Regions from separate parts of the Peribacillus sp. NPDC097225 genome, predicted to be linked through region 1. Evidence: riboswitches for the same ligand, from Rfam matches in the RefSeq annotation. Region 1 holds a riboswitch; each other region holds the start of a gene.
What was found. A riboswitch is a leader RNA that binds a small molecule or an ion and turns the genes downstream of it on or off. The one in region 1 is predicted to bind S-adenosylmethionine.
Positions count from the first base shown of each region.

Region 2: it holds a riboswitch for S-adenosylmethionine, as region 1 does, so the genes downstream of both, ACIQXH_RS00195 (bifunctional homocysteine S-methyltransferase/methylenetetrahydrofolate reductase) here and ACIQXH_RS12930 (methionine ABC transporter ATP-binding protein) in region 1, are expected to answer to the same signal.
Region 3: it holds a riboswitch for S-adenosylmethionine, as region 1 does, so the genes downstream of both, ACIQXH_RS07330 (Na+/H+ antiporter NhaC family protein) here and ACIQXH_RS12930 (methionine ABC transporter ATP-binding protein) in region 1, are expected to answer to the same signal.
Region 4: it holds a riboswitch for S-adenosylmethionine, as region 1 does, so the genes downstream of both, metK (methionine adenosyltransferase) here and ACIQXH_RS12930 (methionine ABC transporter ATP-binding protein) in region 1, are expected to answer to the same signal.

Region 1 covers NZ_JBIWDJ010000004.1:19,841-25,906, reverse strand. Annotated here, with positions in the region: gene ACIQXH_RS12960 (acyl-CoA dehydrogenase family protein) at 1-530, shown strand, start outside; gene ACIQXH_RS12955 (arsenate reductase family protein) at 673-1,029, shown strand; gene gcvH (glycine cleavage system protein GcvH) at 1,127-1,507, shown strand; gene ACIQXH_RS12945 (toprim domain-containing protein) at 1,575-1,940, shown strand; gene ACIQXH_RS12940 (thioredoxin family protein) at 1,944-2,252, shown strand; gene ACIQXH_RS12935 (O-acetylhomoserine aminocarboxypropyltransferase/cysteine synthase family protein) at 2,592-3,902, shown strand; SAM riboswitch class I at 4,015-4,126, shown strand; gene ACIQXH_RS12930 (methionine ABC transporter ATP-binding protein) at 4,272-5,306, shown strand; gene ACIQXH_RS12925 (methionine ABC transporter permease) at 5,299-5,967, shown strand; gene ACIQXH_RS12920 (MetQ/NlpA family ABC transporter substrate-binding protein) at 5,983-6,066, shown strand, end outside.
Region 2 covers NZ_JBIWDJ010000001.1:45,936-52,001, reverse strand. Annotated here, with positions in the region: gene ligD (DNA ligase D) at 1-11, opposite strand, end outside; gene ku (non-homologous end joining protein Ku) at 149-991, shown strand; gene ACIQXH_RS00205 (phosphatase PAP2 family protein) at 1,081-1,755, shown strand; gene ACIQXH_RS00200 (MOSC domain-containing protein) at 2,241-2,882, shown strand; SAM riboswitch class I at 2,994-3,092, shown strand; gene ACIQXH_RS00195 (bifunctional homocysteine S-methyltransferase/methylenetetrahydrofolate reductase) at 3,199-5,046, shown strand; gene metH (methionine synthase) at 5,039-6,066, shown strand, end outside.
Region 3 covers NZ_JBIWDJ010000002.1:304,762-310,827, reverse strand. Annotated here, with positions in the region: gene ACIQXH_RS07355 (branched-chain amino acid ABC transporter permease) at 1-421, shown strand, start outside; gene ACIQXH_RS07350 (branched-chain amino acid ABC transporter permease) at 423-1,418, shown strand; gene ACIQXH_RS07345 (ABC transporter ATP-binding protein) at 1,421-2,185, shown strand; gene ACIQXH_RS07340 (ABC transporter ATP-binding protein) at 2,178-2,885, shown strand; gene ACIQXH_RS07335 (ABC transporter substrate-binding protein) at 2,907-4,106, shown strand; SAM riboswitch class I at 4,262-4,366, shown strand; gene ACIQXH_RS07330 (Na+/H+ antiporter NhaC family protein) at 4,566-5,858, shown strand.
Region 4 covers NZ_JBIWDJ010000011.1:43,211-49,276, forward strand. Annotated here, with positions in the region: gene ACIQXH_RS19230 (methyl-accepting chemotaxis protein) at 1-501, shown strand, start outside; gene pckA (phosphoenolpyruvate carboxykinase (ATP)) at 743-2,326, opposite strand; SAM riboswitch class I at 2,906-3,069, shown strand; gene metK (methionine adenosyltransferase) at 3,238-4,434, shown strand; gene ACIQXH_RS19245 (gamma carbonic anhydrase) at 4,576-5,094, opposite strand; gene ACIQXH_RS19250 (alpha/beta hydrolase) at 5,309-6,066, shown strand, end outside.

The DNA.
Region 1 (6,066 bases):
TCCTGAAAAAGGCACTTAAAGGTGAACTTCCTCTTCTTCAAAAAGCACAAGGCTTACAAGAAGAGTTAATGATGATGATGCCGGAAGAGCCAGGCGATGAGCCGTTGGCACAAGAAAAAATGCTGGTTAGAAATGCTAAGAAAATTGGCATCCTGGCTGCAGGTCTTGCTGCACAAAAATTCGGTAAAAAACTTGATCAAGAACAAGAAATTCTTTCAAATATTGCTGATATTGTATCTCTTGCCTATGCTGCTGAATCAGTGGTGCTACGTACGGAAAAAGCAATCGCGACTACGGGTCTAGAAAAGAACCAACAAAAAGTGCTTTATACTGAAATCTTCGTTCAAGAAGCTTTCAATGAAATCGAGCAACATGCAAAAGAAACGTTGATTGCTGTTGAAACTGGCGATACGTTGCGCATCATGCTTTCTTCCCTTCGCAAGTTGACTAGACATAATCCAATCAATGTCATTGCGAAAAAACGTGAAGCTTCCGTCAAAGTAATCGAAAATGAAAAATATGCACTTTAATTCTTAAAGTCTTAATCAAGGGGATGCCCATATCGGGTATTCCCTTGATTTATTTTGTGGGTCTTTCATGGGGATGCGAATAGAGAGTCTATCGTTGTATTGCCCCCAAAAAACGGGTATTCTAAGGGAAGGTGGTGAAACGATGGGCTTAACTTTATACTGGTACCCAAAATGCGGCACATGCCGTAATGCAAAGAAGTGGCTGGATCGCCATGAGTTGCAATATGAAGCGATTCATCTCGTGGAAAATCCCCCTTCTCGGGCAGAAATTGAACAAATATATAAAAGTAGTGGACTAGAGTTGAAGAAGTTTTTCAATACGAGCGGGCAAAAATATCGCGAGCTCGGTTTAAAAGACAAACTGAAAGAAGCTTCAGAGAAAGAGATGCTCGATATATTGGCTACGGATGGCATGCTTTTGAAAAGACCAATTGTGACGGACGGTTCAAAAGTGACAGTAGGTTTCAAAGAAGAACAATTCGATCAAACCTGGAGCTAAGACTTTACAAAACATTTGGATAATTCCTTATCATAACAAAGAATCTACCTTATAATGTAATAGATAAAATATAAGCTGTAATATGGAGGGAATTAATATGTCAACGCCAAAAGAACTTCGTTATACAAAAGAACATGAATGGGTCAAAACGGAAGAGGGTACAGTACGCATAGGGATTACTGCATTCGCCCAGTCTGAACTTGGGGACATCGTTTTTGTTGAACTTCCAGAGGTCGGATCTGAACTGAAAGCGAACGAGCCCTTTGGTAGTGTAGAATCCGTTAAAACGGTTTCTGAACTTTATGCTCCTATTAGCGGCAAGGTCGTTGAAATCAATGAAGAGTTAAATGACAATCCTGAATTCGTTAATGAATCTCCGTTTGAAAAAGCATGGATGATCGTCCTTGAACCATCAGACAGCAGTGAAATTGAAAAACTGATGAGTGCAAACGAATATGATAGCCTGATAAACGGGTAAGTAAGGTGAGGGGGAGGCTTTAATTAAGCCTGCTCTTTTTCAATTTGAGTGGAGACGGGGTGATGAGATGGAATGGGATGTACCCGATAAAGTGATCATGGTTGAAGGCCTTTCAGACAAGCGCAAAGTGGCATCCGTTCTGGACGAAGAAGTGGAAATCAGATGTACCAATGGCACCATTTCTTTAACGAAGTTGGATGAAATGGTGGATGAATTGATAGGCTGGGACGTTTACATCCTTTTTGACGCAGATGCGTCAGGGGAAAAGCTAAGGAAACAATTTCGTCGGGAACTGCCGGAAGCAAGGCATTTGTACATAGATAGGATGTACAAGGAAGTCGAGGATACCCCAGAACATCACATCGCTTCCGTGCTACTGACTGCAAATATGAAAGTGAAAACTAAATTTACAAGTAAAAGGATGGAAGAGTAACTGATGGAGGAATGGAAAGAAGAAGACTTTAAGCAAGCTGTTGATCAAGGGAACACTTTTAGCTTATATCTATACACACCTTTGTGTGGAACCTGCCAGGTGGCTTCAAGAATGCTTTCCATAACACTAGAGCTGTTCCCGGAAATGAAGGCTGGAAAAATGAACATGAATTATGTCCAGACATTGGCTGAACGATATGAAATTGAGAGCGTACCCTGTCTTTTGCTTTTTGAAAAAGGAAAGATGACAAAAAAAATATATGCCTTTCAGTCTGTTCCTTATTTGTATGGATTGCTGAAAGAGATAAGCTAAAAGCCGATCCTACATGGATTGGTTTTTTTGTTGAAGTCATGGGGGGAATATAGCATTCGTATTAATGATTGAATATTCTAATAACTAATTGACTACCTGCTACTAAAGTGCTATATTTTGTATGAAGTACATACGTTATAGACGCATCATACACGAGGATGGAATGTCTGCCATTTACAAAACGCGCTTATCCAGGCGACATCGTTCAATAGGGAAATCTCTATCGACCCCGGCGGGAAATTCCGACTTCTTCATATTATAAGGTTCCTTGCATATAACAAGAGATGAGGCAATATCGCTTTAATTCCTACTAAAACAATGGAAGAAGGGGAGAATATAATGACAGAAAAAAAATTCCGCTTTGAGACGTTGAGTGTGCATGGCGGTTTAAAAGTCGACGAAACGGGTGCCCGCGCCGTACCCATTTATCAAAGTAATGCTTATTTGTTCAAAGATACAGATCATGCAGCGAATCTATTTGGATTAAAAGAGAATGGTTACATCTATACGAGGCTTCACAATCCCACTGTCAGTGTCTTTGAAGAAAGAATGGCCCTGTTAGAAGGGGGAATCGGTGGATTGGCAGTTGCAAGCGGCATGGCCGCTATATCCCTTTCCATCCTTAATATCGCTGGTATGGGGGATGAAATCGTTTCTGCTTCAACACTGTACGGCGGGACCTATAATTTATTTGAAAATACACTCCCTAAATACGGAATCAAAGTGAAATTCGTCTCACCTGATGATCCGGAAAATTTCAAACGGGCAATCACTCCACGAACGAAGGCCATATTTGCCGAAACAATCGGCAACCCAAGCTTAAGGGTTCTTGATATCGAAGCAGTGGCGGAAATAGCCCACGAAGCAGGGATACCTCTTATTATCGATAACACTTTCGCAACGCCGTATCTGTGCCGACCAATTGACTTTGGGGCGGATATTGTCATCCATTCAGCTACAAAGTGGCTATTGGGTAATGGTACGACATTAGGGGGAGTCATCATCGACGGTGGTAAATTCGATTGGAATTCGCCTAATTATCCAGGCTTTACGGAACCTGACCCTAGTTACGATGGACTTGTCTATTCCGAAGCGGTAGGGCCTGCTGCCTTTATTACGAAAGCGCGTGTGCAATTGCTTCGGGATTTGGGACCGACGTTAAGTGCTCAAAGTGCATTCCAGTTCACGCTTGGCCTGGAAACGCTCCATGTCAGGATGAAGGAACACCTGTTGAATACGAGGACAGTCATTCAATACTTGGAGAACCATCCGGCAGTCTCATGGGTTTCTTATCCGGGTAACGATGATCATCCCGATAAAGCCCTTGCAGATAAATACTTGCCTAAGGGAGCCGGATCTGTGGTGACGTTTGGAATTAAGGGGGGACGTGAAGCAGGTTCCACACTCATCAATTCGGTTGAGTTATGGTCGCATGTCGCCAATGTCGGGGATGCTAAAAGCCTAATCATCCACCCAGCAAGTACAACTCACCAGCAATTGAATGATGCAGGACTGGTCAAGGCCGGTGTCAGTGCCGACCAGGTTCGCCTTTCAATCGGTATTGAAAATGTAGACGATTTACTTGAAGATCTAGAGCAAGCGATTGAAAAAGCGACGAATATCGTGTCAGTGAATTCTCAAAGAGTTTAATGGAGAAACAGGTACACCCTAGGATTTTACATTGCACTCCTTTTTTATCTGTGTTAAAATTTCAGACATAGTAAAGTGAATGTTAAGACAAAAAAGAATAGTCCATATATAGCTCTTATCAAGAGAGGTGGAGGGATGTGCCCGTTGAAACCCGGCAACCGACAAGGATTTTCCTTGGAAAGGTGCCAATTCACACAAAGCGTAGAGGCTTTGGGAGATGAGAGGAAGGCCTGCTTTTCCCTGCCTTTCTGCTCATGCAGAAGGGCTTTTTCTATTTTCTTTGAATCATAGAGGGATAGATTCATCAGGAGGCCATAAAAATAAATCGACTAAATTCATAGGCTTAATTGGATAAAGAGGTGAGCATACATGATTACATTGTCAAACGTCAGTAAACTTTTTCGAACAGGAAAAGCAAATAGCGAAACGATTCATGCCGTGAATAGTGTGAATTTAGAAATAAATAAAGGCGAGATTTTCGGAGTCATCGGATACAGTGGGGCTGGCAAGAGTACGCTCATACGTATGCTGAATGGGTTGGAACGGCCTACTGAGGGCTCCGTGAACGTTGCGGGAAATGAAGTTTCAACAATTAAAGGGTCTAAGCTTCGTAAAGCCCGTCAAGAGATTAGCATGATTTTTCAGCATTTTAATCTCTTGTGGTCAAGGACCGTTCAAGAAAATATATCCTTTCCTCTGGAAATTGCGGGCATCTCCAAGCAAGAACGCATCAAGCGCGTCAATGAACTCATTAAGTTAGTTGGATTGGAAGGAAGAGAAAAAGCGTATCCATCGCAGCTAAGTGGTGGACAGAAGCAAAGGGTGGGAATAGCGAGGGCTCTTGCCAATAACCCGAAAGTGCTTTTGTGTGATGAGGCCACGTCCGCTCTAGATCCCCAGACAACCGATTCCATCCTGGAATTGCTTGTGGATATAAATCAACGCCTTGGTTTAACCATTGTCTTGATTACACATGAGATGCATGTCATTCGGAAGATTTGCAATCGAGTGGCTGTGATGGAAAGTGGACGGGTAGTCGAACAGGGAGCTGTCCTGGAAGTATTCAGAAACCCTAAAGAACAGATGACTAAGCGTTTTGTTCAGCAGGTGACAGAACCAGAAGAGACAAAAGAAACGATGGAGCATTTGTTTGAACGGTATCCAGCAGGAAAAGTGATTCAACTGACATTCGTGGGGGATCATGCAGAAAGCCCGTTGATCACAAAATTGGTACGTAATTTTGAGTTGGATGTGAACATTGTCCAGGGGAAAATATCACAAACGAGAAGCGGCTCATATGGAACATTGTTCATCCACCTTGATGGCAGTGAAGATGAAATGCTCCGCGCAATCGAATTCATAAAAGCACAGCAGGTAGGCGTGGAGGTGATTACTCATGCTTGAAGAATTATTGCCGAATGTAGATTGGGAAGACATCATAGAAGCGACGAAAGAAACGCTGTATATGACAAGTATTTCAGTTGTAGCGACCTTTTTTATAGGGATACTATTGGGGTTGCTTCTGTTTTTAACAGGCAAGGGGAATATGTGGGAGAATCGGGGCGTTAACGGTGTGTTAAGTGCTTTCGTTAATATTTTCCGTTCGATTCCATTCCTTATCTTGATTGTATTATTAATTCCGTTCACCAAATTACTTGTCGGTAGCATGATTGGTGAGAATGCGGCATTACCAGCACTCATTATCGGTGCAGCACCGTTTTATGCGCGGATGGTCGAAATCGGCCTTCGTGAGATTGATAAAGGCGTGATTGAAGCGGCTAAATCAATGGGAGCCAAAACCAGCACCATCATTTATAAGGTCCTCCTTCCAGAATCGATGCCGGCCCTTATATCAGGCATCACGGTAACATCGATTGCATTGGTTGGATACACGGCAATGGCAGGTGTCATCGGGGCTGGTGGATTGGGTAACTTAGCCTATCTGGACGGTTATCAACGGAATCACAACGACGTTACCCTGGTAGCGACGATTGTCATATTAATTATTGTCTTCATCATACAGATTATCGGTGATGTGATTACTTCTAAATTGGATAAAAGATAAGGGGAGATGAAAAGGATGAAAAAGTTTTTAGGGTTTGCATTCGTTCTAGTTTTATCAATTGCATTGGCGGCTTGCGGAACGGATAAAGAGAAAGATACA
Region 2 (6,066 bases), on a different contig from region 1:
GGTTTTATCACATTTTTCCCTCCGTTCAATGCGTTTATTAGTATTTTCCCCATAAAATCTTAATTTTAAGAGTTGAGATATAATTTTTTTGAAAGAAATGGGAATGATAATAATAGTGAATCAATTAATCAACGATGAGGTGAGGAATTTGCATACAATATGGAAAGGCAGCATTTCTTTTGGTTTGGTGAATATCCCGATAAAGCTTCATGCGGCAACGGAAGATAAGGATATATCCTTACGAACTTTGCATAAGGAATGCCATTCACCGATAAAATATGAAAAGGTTTGTCCAGTTTGCCAGAAAGAAGTAGGCAAGGATGATATTGTTCGTGCGTTTGAGTATACAAAAGGAAAGTTTGTTGTCCTAGAAGACAATGAACTTGAGCAATTAAAAAAACAAAATGAAGATAAGGCAGTGGAAATCATTGATTTTGTTAAAATAGAGGAAATTGATCCAATCTATTTCAACCGAAGCTATTATATGTCTCCAAACGATGGCGGTACAAAAGCCTATTCTCTTTTGAGGGAAGCACTCTTGGAGTCAGGCAAGGTTGGTCTCGCTAAAATCATCATTCGTTCCAAAGAACAAATGGCTATCCTTCGGGTAGTGGATAACACATTGTTGATGGAAACCATTCATTACCCTGATGAGGTTCGTTCTGCAACCGACGTTCCTAATATTCCTGCTAATGATGCCATTGCAAAAAAAGAAATCGATACGGCCATATTATTAATTGATCAGTTGACATCGACGTTTGATCCGACTAAATACAAAGATGATTATCGAACAGCTTTGCTTGAATTGATTGAATCAAAGAAAACTGGCGAGAAAACCATTACAGCAAAATCTAAAGAACCCGTGGCCAATAATGTGACGGATTTAATGGCAGCTTTACAAGCGTCCATTGACAGGACGAAGCCGGAGAAAATGGTTGTAAAGAAAAAGACGACACGCAAAAGAGCGGAGCCTAAAAAGAAACAAGCGTAAAAAAAGCCTGAGCGAAATCTATCGCTTAGGCTTTTTTTGTTTTATCCTAGAGGTAGCGTGGTAAATGAGGGAAAAGGTGGTGTCCGAGAATGCATAACTTTTTTAGCATACATATTTCAAAAAAACTTCTTTATATTGCCATGATGGCTGGTTTAATCCTAGTTTATTTTTTCATTTTTATTGAAATTGTGGAAGAACTGAAGGAAGGGGAGTTAATCGAATTTGATAAAGTCCTTATCAATTTCATCCAAGTGCCCTTTAGTGAACAATTTATCAGCTTTGTGACTACGCTCACATTTTTTGGGTCGGTGACATGGATAGTCGTACTAATTGGTATATTTGCCTTGATTTTGGCCTTATACAGAAGAAAACAGCTTGCTTTATACTTAATAATCACTTCAGCAATGGGTGGGGTATTTAATTGGGGGCTAAAATATCTTTTTCAAAGGGAAAGACCCGATATCGCTCCATTATTATCCGTTTCAGGATATAGTTTTCCTAGTGGTCACTCTATGGCTTCGGTTATCGTTTACGGAAGCATTGCAGTTGTATGTTTACGAATCGTCAAAAGTAAATATATGAACGGCATTATATGGTTTTTGGCTTTTTTGGCTTCATTGGTCATTGGATGGAGCCGCATTTATCTAGGGGTGCATTACCCGAGCGATGTTGTGGCAGGTTTTGTTGCCGGAGCTGCTTGGCTAACGATATCGGCATGGCTGTTACGATACCTGGAATATAAGGGGCGAAAAAATAGAAGCTAAGGGGAAAATGAAGGCATAAGAAAATCACCAAAATTATCAAAAAAGTGGTGTACTGTGAGGAAAGTAATGATCGTACCTATAAATTTTCATTAAAAGAAGGTCTCTTGTTCAATTTGGTAGCTACCTGTTAGGTATAAATAATTAGTAAGGATCTACTGTTTTCCACCCTTTTTAAAAGGAGACAAAAAAATTCGCCCCCTAAAGAGCGACAATGAGGAAATTAATCGTGAATCAACATATAGGCGACGGATTGTCTTTTTCGACTATATATTGTGTTCATATTCTATCATAATTAATTTGGAAATAGCAACTAAATTACTAAAACAAAGGGATTATTTTTATATCATTCTCTTTTCACATCGAATTTTATACCTAGTAAAGAGGTTATTGCTTTTGTTTGGTATAATCAAATAATTGAATAGATTGAATATAAAGAATGTTTCTTTATTGCAATCTGGAAATTTAAAAGAAATGGAAGATGTCCAATGGAAAATCGTAAAATCATGTCTCTTCAAATTGGGATGCCAAAAGAGGAGGAGCTTTCGGGGGTAAAGATCAAAACGGCAATGGATAAGAAGGCCATCGACTATATCACCGTAACAAAATCAGGGATTGATAGGGATGGAGTGGGTAACAGAAAGTTCCATGGAGGGCCTGACCGTGCTCTATGTTTTTATCCCTTTGAGCATTATGATTTATGGAATCGAACATTCAATAAGCAGCTTTCCATCCCTGCATTTGGGGAGAATTTGACGATTGCTGGAATGACTGAACGTCAAACGTTTATAGGCGATATCTATCGCATTGGCGGGACCGTTATTCAGATTACACAGGGGCGTATTCCTTGCTCGACCATCTCCCACTTTAACAAAGAGCCAGAGTTTTTGAAATTGGTGATGGACACTAATCTAACTGGCTATTTTGCTAGGGTTATACAAGAAGGGGTAATTGGCCAACAAGATGATATCGTGTTATTGGATCGGCTTCAAGATAAGGTTACGGTACTTTATGCAACGGATGTCATCCTTCATAAGCGTGATGGGGAGGAGGGGGCAATGTCCTTGCTTTCCATTGAATCCTTGTCGGAAGAATGGGGAGCCTTGCTTTCTAAAAGGATGTATCGTTAAAAAGTCTGAAGAAAATGAAAAAATGATAAATATACTCTTGAAATTATCAGATGATTCATGTAAATTAAATATAAATAAATTTTGAAATGTTTAGAAAATTAAACTTAATAAATCTTATCGAGAGAGGTGAAGGGACTGGCCCGATGAAACCTCAGCAACCAGCCTAGGCAAAGGTGCTAAATCCAGCAAGCAGAGCTTGATAGATGAGGAGAATGTTTCGAAAAAAGCCTTCTTCTTTGAGAAGGTTTTTTTTCTTTACTCTCACACTCATAGAAACTGACAAAAACCATAGTGTTTTTAAGAGAGGGTGTACTAATTGGATTTTCGTAGTGAATTGAAGGAAAGAATGCTAGTTGGAGACGGCGCGATGGGTACGTTGTTGTACTCCTATGGAATCGATCAATGTTATGAGGAAATAAATTGCACCAATCCTGATAAAATTGAGACTATACATAGGGCCTATTTAGAAGCGGGTGCAGATATTCTGCAAACCAATACATATGGTGCCAATTTCAATAAATTGAAACGGTATGGGCTGGAGGAAGAAGTCAGTCGGATCAATCGCCAAGGAGTCAGCCTTGCTAAACAAGTAGCGAAAGGGAAGGCTTATGTTTTTGGTACAATTGGGGCCCAGCGTAGTATACGTAAATCGGATTTAAGTATAGAAGAAATAAAACGGGGTTTTCGAGAACAATTATACAGTTTGCTCCTGGAAGATCCCGATGGAATTCTTCTTGAAACATTCTATGATTATGAAGAGCTTGAAACGGTGCTTCAAATTGCTAAAAAGGAAACGGACCTGCCGATTATTGCAAATGTATCGATGCATGAACTTGGAAATCTTCAAAATGGATTTCATTTGAATGAAGCTTTTCAAAAGCTAGAGTACCTAGGTGCAGATGTGGTTGGGGTGAATTGCCGTCTGGGCCCCCATCATATGATAAGGGCACTGGAAGAAGTGAAATTGCCTATGCAGGCGTCGATTGCCATCTATCCTAATGCAAGTCTTCCAGATTATGTGGATGGGAGACTGGTCTATAAAGCGGAACCAGAATATTTCGGTTCAAGTGCACTCGAATTACGAAAACAAGGAGCAACCATTATAGGGGGTTGCTGTGGTACGACACCACTACATATACAAGCTGTGAACGAAATGATTGGCACTTTAGCGCCAGTCAAGGAAAAAATTACGAAAGCTCGACATATAGAAATTATTGAAGTGAATAACCAAAAACAAGAATTAGCTCTTCATGAAAAGGCAAAAACGGATAGAACGATCCTAGTTGAGCTTGATCCACCGAAAAAGTTAGGAATCGAAACGTTTATGGCAGGAGCTGAAGCCTTGAAAAAAGCTGGGGTGGATTCCATTACTTTAGCTGATAATTCACTTGCTTCACCAAGGATATCGAATTCGACCTTAGCCAATTTATTAAAGGCTGAATTAGGGGTGAATCCGATGGTCCATATTACGTGCAGGGACCGAAATCTTATTGGGTTACAATCCCATTTAATGGGATTGCATACGGTCGGGCTGGATGAAGTTTTAGTTATCACTGGGGATCCTTCTAAGATTGGTGATTTCCCGGGGGCAACGTCTGTCTATGATTTATCTTCATTCGATTTGATAAGTCTGGTTAAGCAATTCAATGAGGGCTACTCCTATTCCGGACAAAGTCTAGGGAAACGGGCTAATTTCAAGATTTCCGCAGCTTTTAATCCAAATGTGAAATATCTCGATAAGGCTGTTCAGAGAATGGAAAAGAAAATCGCTTGCGGTGCTCATTCGTTTTTAACACAGCCAGTTTATTCAGTAGAACAAATAGAAGAAGTCTATCAGGCGACAAAACATTTGGAAACACCGATTTTCATGGGGATAATGCCCCTTACCAGTACGAGGAATGCCGAATTCATCCATAATGAAATACCGGGGATTAAATTACCTGACAGTGTACGGAAAGCAATGGCCTCAGCGGGAGCTGATCCAGTAAAATCAAGGATTGAAGCTATAAATATAGCAAGGGAATTGGTAGACGCAGCCCAAGAGAGGTTCAAGGGAATTTACTTAATAACGCCTTTCTTACGCTATGAAATGACAGCGGAACTTACTACATATATTAAGGATCATGATCGTAAACAAACATCTGAGGTGGCAGGACATGAGTAAAAGGGAAATTAACGTGCAATTACAATCAAAGATTCTTCTTCTTGATGGAGCAATGGGCACCATGATTCAAGCTGAAGATTTAACGGCCGAGGATTTCGGTGGAGAACAATACGAAGGGTGTAATGAGTATTTATCGTTAACCCGTCCTGAAATCATTCAAACCATCCATGAAAAATATTTAGCGGCAGGTGCCGATATTATAGAGACTAATACCTTTGGTGCCACAAGCTTAGTGCTGGAAGAATATCAATTAAGCACGCTTGCATATGAACTTAATAAAGTATCGGCAGAGCTTGCCGTAAAAGCATGTGAAAAATATTCAAGTGATAATTGGCCCAGGTATGTAGCGGGTTCCATGGGACCAACGACAAAAACTTTATCTGTTACAGGTGGAACGACTTTCGATATATTGACCGATTCATATGAGGAACAGGCACTTGGCCTTATAGACGGTGGGGTAGACTTATTACTCGTGGAAACCTGTCAAGATATGCTCAATGTAAAGGCGGCCTTTTCTGGAATTAGATCGGCCATCGCTAAAACTGGCAAGGAAGTACCGATAATGATTTCAGGAACAATCGAGCCGATGGGAACGACGTTAGCCGGTCAATCCATAGAGGCATTTTATTTATCGGTAGAGCATATGAACCCTTTGGCTGTCGGTTTGAACTGTGCGACAGGCCCAGAGTTTATGATTGACCATATCCGTACTCTAGCAGATCTATCCGACAATGCGATTAGCTGTTATCCAAATGCAGGATTGCCTGATGAAGAGGGGCATTACCATGAATCTCCCACTTCCCTAGCCGAGAAAATGAAACAATTTGCAGAAAAAGGCTGGGTCAATATCATTGGTGGCTGTTGTGGTACCACTCCTGAACACATTAAAGAGCTCTCAAGAGTACTTAAAGATATTCAACCACGGAAATTACCTGAGGCTGCACATGGTCATGCCGTATCTGGCATCGAGCCGCTTATTTATGACGACTCAATGCGACCCCTGTTTGTCGGAGAGCGAAC
Region 3 (6,066 bases), on a different contig from region 1:
CGTGGTCATGTCGGTTCTCTATCTGTTCTTAAAGAAGACGTATACAGGTTCCACGATCATCGCGATGTCCCAAAGTCGTGAAGGGGCTTCGCTAGTCGGGATTAACATCAATAAAGTTGCCATGCTGACCTTCATGATTTCTGGGGGGCTAGCCGCCATTGCTTCCTCCCTTGCATCTCCCATCAATCTAGTTTTTCCAGGCATGGGTCATTTAGTGATATTAAAGGCTTTCGTGATTATCATCCTAGGAGGGATGGGAAGCGTTCCAGGTGCAATCGTTGGTGGATATATTCTTGGATTCAGTGAAAGCCTTGGCGCAACCTATATATCCAATGATTATAAGGATATCATAGCCTTCTTCCTTTTAGTAGTCATCTTAACGGTCAAACCGACGGGTCTTTTCGCAAAGGGGGAGAGGTAGTTTGAATATCTTATCAAAACGAAATGTCATCTTAATTTTGATCATCCTGGCCTTTTTATTTCCAATCATCGCGCAGAATGACTATTACGTTCATATGTTAACGTTGTCTTTCATCTGGGCAATCGCGGTATATGGAATTAATCTGTTAGCGGGCTATACGGGCTATCTTTCGCTTGCCCATGCTGGATACTTTGCCATTGGGGCGTACTCATTGGGGTTATTGACGGTAAAAGCGGGAATGAACTTTTGGTTGGCACTGGTCTTGTCTTGCCTAATTTCAGGGGCGCTTGGTTTTTTGGTCGGCTTAATAGCATTGAGAACAAAAGAACACTTTTTCGCAATTTATACTTTATGCGTCGGATATATCATCTACCTGGTCATCGATAAATGGGAAGGTCTTACAGAAGGAGTTAGAGGCTTGATTGGGATTCCGGCCCCTGGAAATATCGGACCCATCACTTTCGAGACGGCCGCTTCACAATATTATTTGGTGCTCATTTTCCTACTTGGTGTCATTTTGGTCATGTATCGCATTGTTCATTCGTTGACAGGGAGAACCTATATGGCCATCAGGAATAGTGAGGAACTTGCCCAAACGATAGGCATATCCACGATGAAGAATAAGTTGACCGCATTTGTTCTTTCTACATTTTTTGCAGGCTTGGCAGGTGCCTTATATGCTTCATTCGTGCGGTTTATCGGACCGGATATCGGGTCTACGGCCATAATGTTCGACTTGTTGATGTATCTACTGGTCGGCGGAATAGGAACTCTATCGGGACCTTTGGTTGGAACTTTGCTTCTCGTCATACTATCCCAGAATCTACAATTTCTCCAAGAGTATCGAATGTTGATCTTTGGACCTTTACTTACGTTGATCATAATTTTCTATCCACGCGGTATTTCGGGTGCATTCTTTGATTGGAAAATTAAACGAAGAGATAAGAAACAACTGATTATGAGTAAGGACGTTCCGGTTAATGCGGAGGAGGGATGAAGATGTTTATCGAAACGAAGAATTTAACAAAGAGTTTCGGGGGATTGGCAGCTGTAAAAAATGTGGATTTCACCATTGAAAAAGGAAAGATCAATGCGATTATCGGGCCTAATGGAGCCGGGAAGTCTACGTTTTTCAACTTGATCAGCGGCTTCCATCGTCCAAGTTCTGGAGCAGTCCTCTTCAAAGGGAAAGACATCACGAAGCTTCCTGCCAATGAAATAGCGGGGCTTGGCATAGCAAGAACGTTCCAGACGACTAGTCTTTTTGAACAATCCACCATCTTGGATAACGTGATTGTAGGGCATAGGCTTCGCACTAAATCGAATTTGGTAGATGCTATCCTAAGGACGAAGAGGTTAAAACGGGAGGAAAAGGCCTGTCGTGATAAAGCGATGGAAGTTTTGAGAATTGTCGGCTTAATGGATGCGGCAAATAAGATGGTCTCGAGTATTTCTCAAGAGGAAAAGAAGAGGACGGCGATTGCCCTTGCCCTTGCGACGGATCCGGAAATCATCTTTCTTGATGAACCGGCTGCCGGTATAAACCCTGATGAAACAGAAGGGCTTACAGAACTGATCAAGGAGTTGAATCAATCGGGCTTCACGATTTGCTTGATCGAGCACAAGATGCATATGATCATGAACTTAGCTGACCATATCATGGTCCTGAATTACGGGGAAAAGATTGCTGAGGGCACTCCAAAAGAAATCAGGGGGAATGAGGCGGTTATTAAAGCCTATTTAGGAGGTAGTGCTAGTGCTTAAGTTAACTGATGTTACTGTATGTTATGGGAGCTTCACTGCGATTAAGCAAGTGAATATTGAAGTGGAAAAGGGAGAAATTGTCGTTCTATTGGGGGCGAACGGGGCAGGCAAAAGCACGACATTCCGTTCTATCAGCGGAATAAGCAAGCTGGCTCAGGGTGAAATTCATTTTGAGGAACTGGCTATCGGAGGTAGGGCTCCGGATAAGAATGTCCAAGCTGGAATCGTGCAATGTGCAGAAGGGCGGAAACTGTTTCCTCAGATGACTGTCCAGGAAAACTTGAAGATGGGAGCTTACGTACATCGAAAAAAAAAGATGGAAATCAAGTCCTCATTGGAAAATGTCTATCATTTATTTCCTATTTTAAAAGAAAAACTCCATGATGAAGCCGGCAGCTTGAGTGGTGGACAACAACAGATGCTGGCCATTGGCAGGGCTTTGATGTCTAAACCGAAGCTTTTGATGCTAGATGAACCTTCTGTGGGCCTCGCTCCTTTGATTGTTGAACAGATGTTCCAAGTCATCGAAGAAATAAACCGGGAAGGAATAACCGTTCTACTAGCCGAACAGAATGCGAATGCTGCTCTTAGCATTGCAGATAAAGGATATGTTTTTGAAAATGGGGAAATTGTCGTTGAAGGGACCGCAAAAGAATTATTGTCTAACGATGAAGTAAGGAAAGCCTATATCGGAGCATAAGAGTTTAAAAATGAATGGGGGATTTTTATGAAAAAGTTGAGTGTATTCTTTGTAATGCTATTACTCGTCCTAACGGCACTAGTGGGGTGTAACAAGGGAGACAGCCCTGCATCAAGTGGGGGAGGAAAGGCCGGTAAAGGGAAGAATGTTGTCAATATCGGTTTTAGCGGCCCTTTGAGTGGAGCAGCAGCCTTATATGGAAAACGAACGTTAAATGGTATGGAGATGGCTGTAAATGAAATAAACGATGCCGGTGGATTCGAAGTGGAAGGGGAAAAATATACGCTCAATCTGGTTTCATTGGATGATAAGTACTTACCGAATGAAACGGGTTCAAATGCTAAACGTTTAATCCAGGAATACAAAACTCCGATTATTTTCACTCCTCATAGCGGGGGGATACAGGCCCTACAGGTTTTTAACGAAAAAGAGAAATTTATCATCGGTGCCTATTCGAGTGAACCAGCTATCACGGAAAGCGGAAATTCATTAACGGTAAGGATCCCGCCAAATTATGAAGGGTATATTGAACCGTTTTCTACGTATGCAATGGAAAACTTCGGCAAAAAAATCGCGGCATTGCCACCATCTTCCCAGTACGGGAAAGACTGGGCGGAAAACCTACTACCACATTGGGAAAAGCAGGGTGGTAAAGTCGTGTATAATGCCTCAATTGATTTCTCTAAAGAAACGGATTTCTTCACGACTGTTACAAATGCTTTAAAAGAAAAGCCTGATGTCCTTTTCATCGGTGGGGCGTCGGAGCCTACGGCCAAGGTTGCAAAACAAGCAAGAGAACTAGGTTTTAAAGGCGGTTTTATTATCATGGACCAGGCGAAACTGGATCAAATGAAGCCAATTGCCGGTTCATACGAAACATTGGAAGGTTCGATTGGTGTGCTTCCGCTTATCGACTCCAATGAAGAAGCAGCACCAGCATTCATTGATAAATATAAAAAAATTTATAAGGAAGATGCTAGTTCTGAAGTGGGGTTGAATTACATTGCTATGTATGCCTTTGTGGAGGCAATGAAAGCGGCAGGAACAGTCGAGGATGTGAAAGCCATCCGTGAACATATGCAGGATGGGCTGACAAACACGGCACCTGAACAGAAAATTTACAATATACCTTCGATTGACGAAAATGGTGGATTCGCAGCAAAAGTCGTTGTCGGAGCGGTAGAAGATGGCAAAGTGGTACCCATCAGTGTAGAAGAGTAAAGTATCACTTGCTTTCACACTAGCTACCTTTAGGCCCCGAAAGCTAAAAAGTAATGCATTCAATAAGTTTATAAAAATCTTTAATACTTTACCTTGCGAAAACTCTTAAAATGCTGTACTCTTATATTTGCTTTAAAAAAATGAATATTTCTTACTTCTTATCAAGAGAGACTGAGGGACTGGCCCGAAGATGTCTCGGCAGCAGACTTATTTAGAGTGCTGTGCCAAATCCAGCAGGCGATTGACCTGAAAGATAAGAGGAGTGTTTATAGATTAAAAGACCTCTTCTTGTATTAAAACGGAAGAGGTCTTTTTGTACTCATAGGATAGGAATCTGTTCTTGATGGTTTGTTACTATTTTATAATCATGCTTATATTAAAATGAAGGGATGCCGGAAAATTTAGAGAGTCCAAAAAGAGTATCCAATACCATGCAAAAATAATAAAGAGGTGTACATCATGAGTTTAGACAATAAAGGGAATCCATGGGCTTTAACGCCGTTTATCGTTTTTTTGATATTATTTATAGGTTCAGGTGTGATTACAAAAGATTTTTACACATTTCCAGTGATTGTTGCCATTGCCATTGCATCTGCTGTGGCACTGGCAATGAATCGAAAGGAATCATTCAATCACAAAGTAGAAATCTTTTGTAAAGGTGCCGGGGATTCAAATATTATGTTGATGGTTGTCATATTCCTATTGGCTGGGGCTTTTTCGGAAGTGGCAAATGGGATGGGAGCCGTAGCATCTACGGTGAATCTAGCACTTTCGATCGTTCCGCAAAATCTATTAATGGTGGGGTTATTTATTATCGCCTGCTTTATCTCATTATCTATGGGGACAAGTATGGGAACGATAGTGGCTTTAGCACCAATTGGAGTAGGAATTAGTGAACAGACGGATATTTCAGTTGCCCTTTCCATGGCTGCGGTCATTGGTGGCTCAATGTTCGGTGATAATCTTTCTTTCATTTCGGATACGACTATAGCAGCTGTACGTACACAGGGAACGAAAATGAAAGACAAATTCAAAGTGAACTTTTTTATTGTTTTACCTGCTGCGGTAATTACATGTGTTATCCTTGGTTTTCTGACGATGGGTGAACAAGCTACAATTTCTGGAGAAGCCTACAGTTGGGTCAAAATTCTACCTTACCTTGGTGTTCTAGTGGCAGCATTGGCGGGGATCAACGTATTCTTGGTTCTCTCTATCGGCATTGTCTTTGCTGGAATAATCGGTTTAGCGGATGGCAGTTATCATGCAATGGAGGTTATTCAAAAAGTAGGAGATGGAATGGCTGGGATGTATGAAATCTCCTTCTTAGCGATCTTGATTGCAGGCATGGTTTCGGTTATCAAACATAACGGCGGAATAGATTACCTACTGAACCTCGTGACGAAAAAAAGCAAATCAAAAAAAAGTGCTGAGTTCAGCATCGCGGGATTGGTTGCTTTAACGAATCTTTCAACGGCAAACAATACCATATCCATCATCATTGCTGGTCCACTTGCAAAAAATATTGCCGAAAAGTATGAAATTGATCCCAGGAAATCTGCCAGCTTGCTCGATGTTTTCGCTTGTAGTATTCAAGGATTATTGCCATACGGGGCACAACTACTTTTAGCTGCCGGTGTTGCACACATCTCTCCTATCAGTATCCTACCCTATTCTTTCTATCCGGTCTTAATCGGGATTTCAGGAATCATAGCCATTTTAATAGGTTTTCCCCGATTCTCGAAGAAGAAATAAAAATAGTATGGGTGGAAGAGTATCAATAAATCATGAATGTAAAATCATGAATGTAAAATCATGAATGTTGGCCCTGGAGCATTGTCGCCAGGGCTTTTTTAGGGTAAGTGACTTCGAATGGAAAGTGTGGATGAAATCTTTAATTCTTTTATGTTCCAAAAAACTAATATCCTTCTTCAATAATATTAAAATAGTATAATAAAATACA
Region 4 (6,066 bases), on a different contig from region 1:
TTGAATGCCGCGATCGAGGCTGCCCGTGCCGGGGATCATGGAAAGGGTTTTGCGGTCGTGGCAGATGAAGTCCGGAAACTGGCTGAGCAATCGAAATTGTCCGCTTCAGAGATTGCAAACATGGTCAGCATGATTCAAGATGCGACCAAAAAAGGGGTGGAATCCATCAAGATGGGAACCAAGAAAGCCGAAGATGGACTCATTGCATCGGAGAATTCCTTGCAGGTGTTCGACCAGATCAAAGTGGCAGTCGGTGAAGTGGGAAAACGGATAGAGTCGGCATCCAATGCTATCGAAGACATTCAAGCCATGACCGAAGAGGTGGCAGCAGGGGCCACTTCCGTAAAGGAAATTGCGGTGAGCGCTGCTGAACGGGCACATGATACAAGTGCAGCCACAGAAGAGCAGCTAGCGGCGAATGAACAGATTACGACAGGCGCCCAATCACTAGCAATCCTGGCCGAAAACCTACAGAAGGAAGTAAGCCATTTCAAGATTTAGGAACACGATGAAGAGCCCGAACGATGAACACCACTCCCACGGTGTTTTAGTCGTTCGGGTTTTTTCTGTTGCAATGCGGCTTGTCACATGAAATAGGAGGAAGGGGATGGGGATAGCCAAGGGGTGTGCGCGTAGAAAGCTAATGTGGGGAAGAGGAGGATATCCAGGGACTATGCATTCTTGCTTTGATGATAAAGAAAAGGACCAAGCGATTTTCGCTTGGTCCTTTTTCCTATCTTTATTATGCAATCGGCCCGCCAAGTTCTTCGATTTCGTTTGGTACGCTACCGAATTTCTTGAAGTTTGCACGGAATTGAGCGGCAAGGTCTTTTGCTGATTTTGTGTATGCAGCAGGGTCTGCCCATGTTTTGATTGGTTGAAGCACTTCATCAGGAACACCAGGAACATGAACCGGAATGTTCAAGCCGAAGATATCATCTTGAACGGTTTCAATGTTGGCTAATTCACCTTCAAGTGCTGCTTGGATCATGGCACGAGTATAAGCAAGCTTCATACGGCTTCCAGTTCCATAAGCTCCGCCAGTCCATCCTGTGTTAACCAGGTATACTTTTGCGTCATGCTCGTCGATTTTTTCTCCAAGCATTTCAGCATAGCGTGTAGCAGGAAGTGGTAGGAAAGGTGAACCGAAGCATGTAGAGAATGTTGCTTCAGGAGACGTCACGCCTCTTTCTGTACCTGCCAATTTGCTTGTGTATCCGCTCAAGAAGTGGAACATGGCTTGTTCTTTAGAAAGTTTGCTGATTGGAGGCAGTACGCCAGAAGCATCAGCCGTTAAGAAAATGATTGTATTCGGGTGTCCCGCAATACTTGGATTCACGATGTTATCGATCGCTTGCATTTGGTATGCAGCACGGGTGTTTTCCGTTAATGAGCTGTCATCGTAATCCGCCACGCGTGTTTCGGGATCTACCACGACATTTTCCAATACGGCGCCGAAACGGATGGCGTCGAAGATCTGTGGTTCTTTTTCACGTGAAAGGTTGATGGTTTTTGCATAGCATCCGCCTTCGATGTTGAATACACCGTTAGAAGACCAGCCGTGTTCGTCATCACCGATCAGTTTACGGTTCGTGTCGGCAGATAAAGTCGTTTTACCAGTACCGGACAATCCGAAGAATAAAGCGACATCGCCTTCACGACCTACGTTTGCCGAACAATGCATTGGAAGGATTTCTTCTTCCGGAAGTAGGTAGTTCATGATTGAGAAAATCGATTTCTTCATTTCACCTGCGTATTCAGTTCCACCGATTAGGATAGTACGGCGTTCGAATGATACCATGATGAACGTTTCGGATTGCGTTCCATCAACTGCTGGATCCGCTTTGAAATTAGGTGCGGAAAGGATGGTGAATTCTGCTTCGTGCCCTCTTAGTTCTTCCTCATTCGGACGGATGAACAATGTATGAGCGAAAAGGTTGTGCCAAGCATATTCATTAACCACTCGGATAGGAAGGCGTGATGATTCGTCTGCTCCAGCAAAACCTTTGAAGACAAAGACTTCTTCTTTTGTCTTTAAGTAGTCCACAACTTTACTATATAGTTTATTGAATACTTCCTCGGAAATGGGTTGGTTCACTGGGCCCCAGTCAATTTTGTCCTTTACAGAAGCTTCTTCCACAATATATTTATCTTTAGGTGAACGGCCCGTGTATTTGCCCGTTTCAGCTTTTACTGCGCCGGTTGAAGTTAAAACGCCTTCATTTCTGCTTAATACTTTTTCAACTAATTGAGGAACTGAGAGTTGAGTTTGCACATTATTTCCTGCTAATAATTGGTGTAACTCATTAACGTCAACAGAATTCATATATGAGATACCTTCCTTTGTTTAAGTTTTTATAATACAATTAGTATAACACATTGGATTAAATAGTCTATACTATTTAACTTTTTTTGTGAATGAAAATGGAATAGTCACATTAATCAATTATCTCACTTCGAGTGTAACCTTATGTATAGTGCGGGCATATACTTGCAGTGAGTCATCCTGGATGGATGTTTTTGAATCTGGTTGAATCGGGAGACGATCTGGATGAAGTGAATCTAGGGTGTGAAAAACGATTGCTGCCACAAGTCTTTGTGAAGTCCCGTTTTAGGATTAGTGTACCTTTTCATTTATAATAGGAAGAAAAGAAGTGAACAACCATTTATGTATCTGAAAAAGGGATGAATATAGGGGTTCGGATGGTATGTTCATTTTGTCCGATTTATCCATTGTAAGTCAATGGTCTTATCTTCTTAGTTTACACTCTTTAAGAATACTATTTATAGTCCGGCTGTGCCAGATAAAAAGTTTTTTTTATTTTTCATTGGGGAAAAATGTTCTATTTAGAAAAACATTGACAAATTCAGACTAAATACGATAGTATCTTAAATTGTACGGATTCTCTTATCCCGAGTTGGTGGAGGGACAGGCCCTTTGAAACCCAGCAACCTGCCATATTGAACTTGACTCCAAGGTCAATCGCCGAAAATAAAGCGATGAACCTTCAAGGAATAGTGGTGATGGTGCTAACCTGAGCAAGGTAAAAAACCCTTGAACGATAAGAGTGAAAGGATAGATGATAGAATTTTTAAACCTTTCCTCATTTGCCAGGGAAGGTTTTTGTGTTTTTATTCATTAATTCTGTGTCTATGATTGAAACTAATAAGGGAAACGAGTTCCGTAAAAGATCAGGCTCATGCCTACAACATACTAACTTCCAAGGAGGAAATAAGATGTCAAAGAAACGTCTATTTACTTCTGAATCTGTGACAGAAGGCCATCCGGATAAAATTTGTGATCAGATTTCAGATTCCATTTTAGATGCAATCCTAGCTAAGGATGCAAATGCACGCGTTGCGTGTGAAACAAGTGTAACGACAGGTCTTGTACTTGTTGCTGGAGAAATTACAACATCGGCTTACGTGGATATTTCACGCATTGTCCGCGATACGATTGCAGGTATCGGGTACACTCGTGCGAAATATGGTTTCGATGCCGAGACTTGTGCCGTGCTAAGCTCGATCGATGAGCAGTCTGCTGATATTGCAGCGGGTGTTGATAAAGCATTGGAAGCACGTGAAGGTACGATGTCCGATGAGGAAATCGATGCTATCGGTGCAGGGGACCAAGGTCTTATGTTCGGATTCGCGTGCAATGAAACGGAAGAGCTTATGCCACTTCCCATTTCATTGGCTCATAAGCTATCATTCCGTCTTTCTCAAGTTCGTAAAGATGGCACGCTAAGTTATTTACGTCCTGATGGAAAAACGCAGGTAACGGTTGAATATGATGAAAATAACCTACCTGTACGTGTAGACACAATCGTCATCTCCACACAACATGATCCTGAAGTGACACTTGAACAAATTCAAGCCGACTTAAAAGAACATGTGATTAATGCGGTCGTACCGGCTGACTTAATCAATGAAGATACGAAATACTTCATCAACCCGACTGGCCGTTTTGTAATCGGCGGACCTCAAGGGGATGCTGGTCTTACTGGCCGTAAAATCATCGTTGATACGTACGGCGGATACGCTCGTCACGGCGGCGGTGCTTTCTCTGGTAAAGATGCAACAAAAGTGGACCGTTCTGCTGCATATGCCGCTCGTTACGTTGCGAAGAACATCGTGGCTGCCGGCCTGGCTGACAAAGCGGAAGTGCAATTGGCCTACGCAATCGGCGTGGCTAAGCCTGTATCCATCTCAATCGATACATTTGGAACGGGAACAGTAAGTGAAGAGGTGCTAGTGGAATTGGTAGAGGCGAATTTCGACCTACGTCCAGCTGGTATCATCAAGATGCTTGACCTACGTCGCCCAATCTACAAGCAAACAGCTGCATATGGTCACTTCGGCCGTACAGATGTTGATTTGCCTTGGGAGCGTACGGATAAAGCAGAAGCTTTAAAAACACAAGCTAAAGCGTAAATCATATGAGAAAAGGTGCCTTGCTTTAATGCAAGGCACCTTTTTTGATGGGCAAAAATAGGATTAAATATGGCTTCCTAGGGAATAATTCAAGGAATCCTATTTTTAGCTAAGCGTTTTTTTGTAATCATACGATTGGTGTTACTTTATTCGGTCAGCCTGTTTATAGAGTTGTCCTTTTTCAGCATATTCCCGGACAATGCGATCCATATCCTGGCGATCTTCCTCATTAATTTCACGAACGACTTTGGCCGGCCTTCCAAAGGCTAAGGTGTTCGGCGGGATAACCTTTCCTTGGGGGACAAGGCTCCCTGCACCGATGAAGGCACCTTCACCGATTTCCGCTCCATCAAGGATGATCGAACCCATGCCGATGAGGGCTCTCTTTCGAATTTTGCAGCTATGTAGAATGACTTGGTGGCCAATGGTCACTTCATCTTCGATTATCAGTGGGTTATTGGGACTTTGATGAAGTACGCTGTTATCTTGCACGCTTACTCTTTTCCCGATGATGGTGGGTGCCACATCGCCGCGAATGACGGTATTGAACCAGATCGTTGATTCATCACCGATTTTGACATCGCCTGTCACGACGGCATTTTCAGCAAGATAGGCGCTTTCGGAAATTTCTGGTTCCATGCCTTTGAATGGATAAATAATCAATTTTCATCATTTCCTTTCCGAAGTGGATAATTTTGCTGTATTATTTTAATATACCGTATCAAAATAGCCTTGGCTACTATTTGATTGAGCACAATTAATTAGGTTTCGTTTTTGTCGAAAACCGAAAATGTGGTTATAATTTACCATATAGATTATTTTTCATTCTGCATGGAACGTTTACAACTAGAGAAAAGTGAAAGGGGGATTTCGAATGTGGAAATGGGAGACGGACGGAGATGCAAAAGGCGTCATCGTCATTATTCATGGGGCAATGGAGCATCATGGCCGTTACAAGTGGTTAACACAAATGTGGCTTTCAGCCGGATACCATGTCGTCATGGGCGACCTACCCGGGCAGGGAATGACGACACGCGCCTTCCGGGGGCATATCGATTCCTTTGACGAATATTTAGAAGAAGTAAAAAGCTGGATTGAAGATGCATACGATTATTCCCTTCCTGTCTTTTTATTAGGACATAGCATGGGTGGGTTGATTGCGATCCGCCTGCTTCAGGAGGAAGAATGGGACATCGCGGGGGTCATTTTATCATCGCCATGCCTCGGTCTGATGACGCATCCTCCCAAATACTTAACCGCCATTTCACACGGCATGAATATCGTGATGCCAAAATTCCGGGTGGATTCTGGGTTAACTCCCCAAATGGCGACGAGGAATTCGGAAATCCGTGAATCGGATACGAACGATACATTGTACATTACCAAGGTTTCCGTTCGCTGGTATCGGGAGCTTGTACAGGCAATGAAGGATGCTTTTGAAGAGATTCCGGAGTTTCAGGACGTGCCTTTACTGATGATGCAGGGCGGAGATGACAAGGTCGTCAACAAAAAGGCGGTCCGGGAGTGGTTCAACTATAACTTGGCCAGCGAAAAGCAATACAAGGAATGGCCGAAACTATATCATGAAATTTTCAATGAACCGGAGCGGGATGACGTATTTCAATATGCACT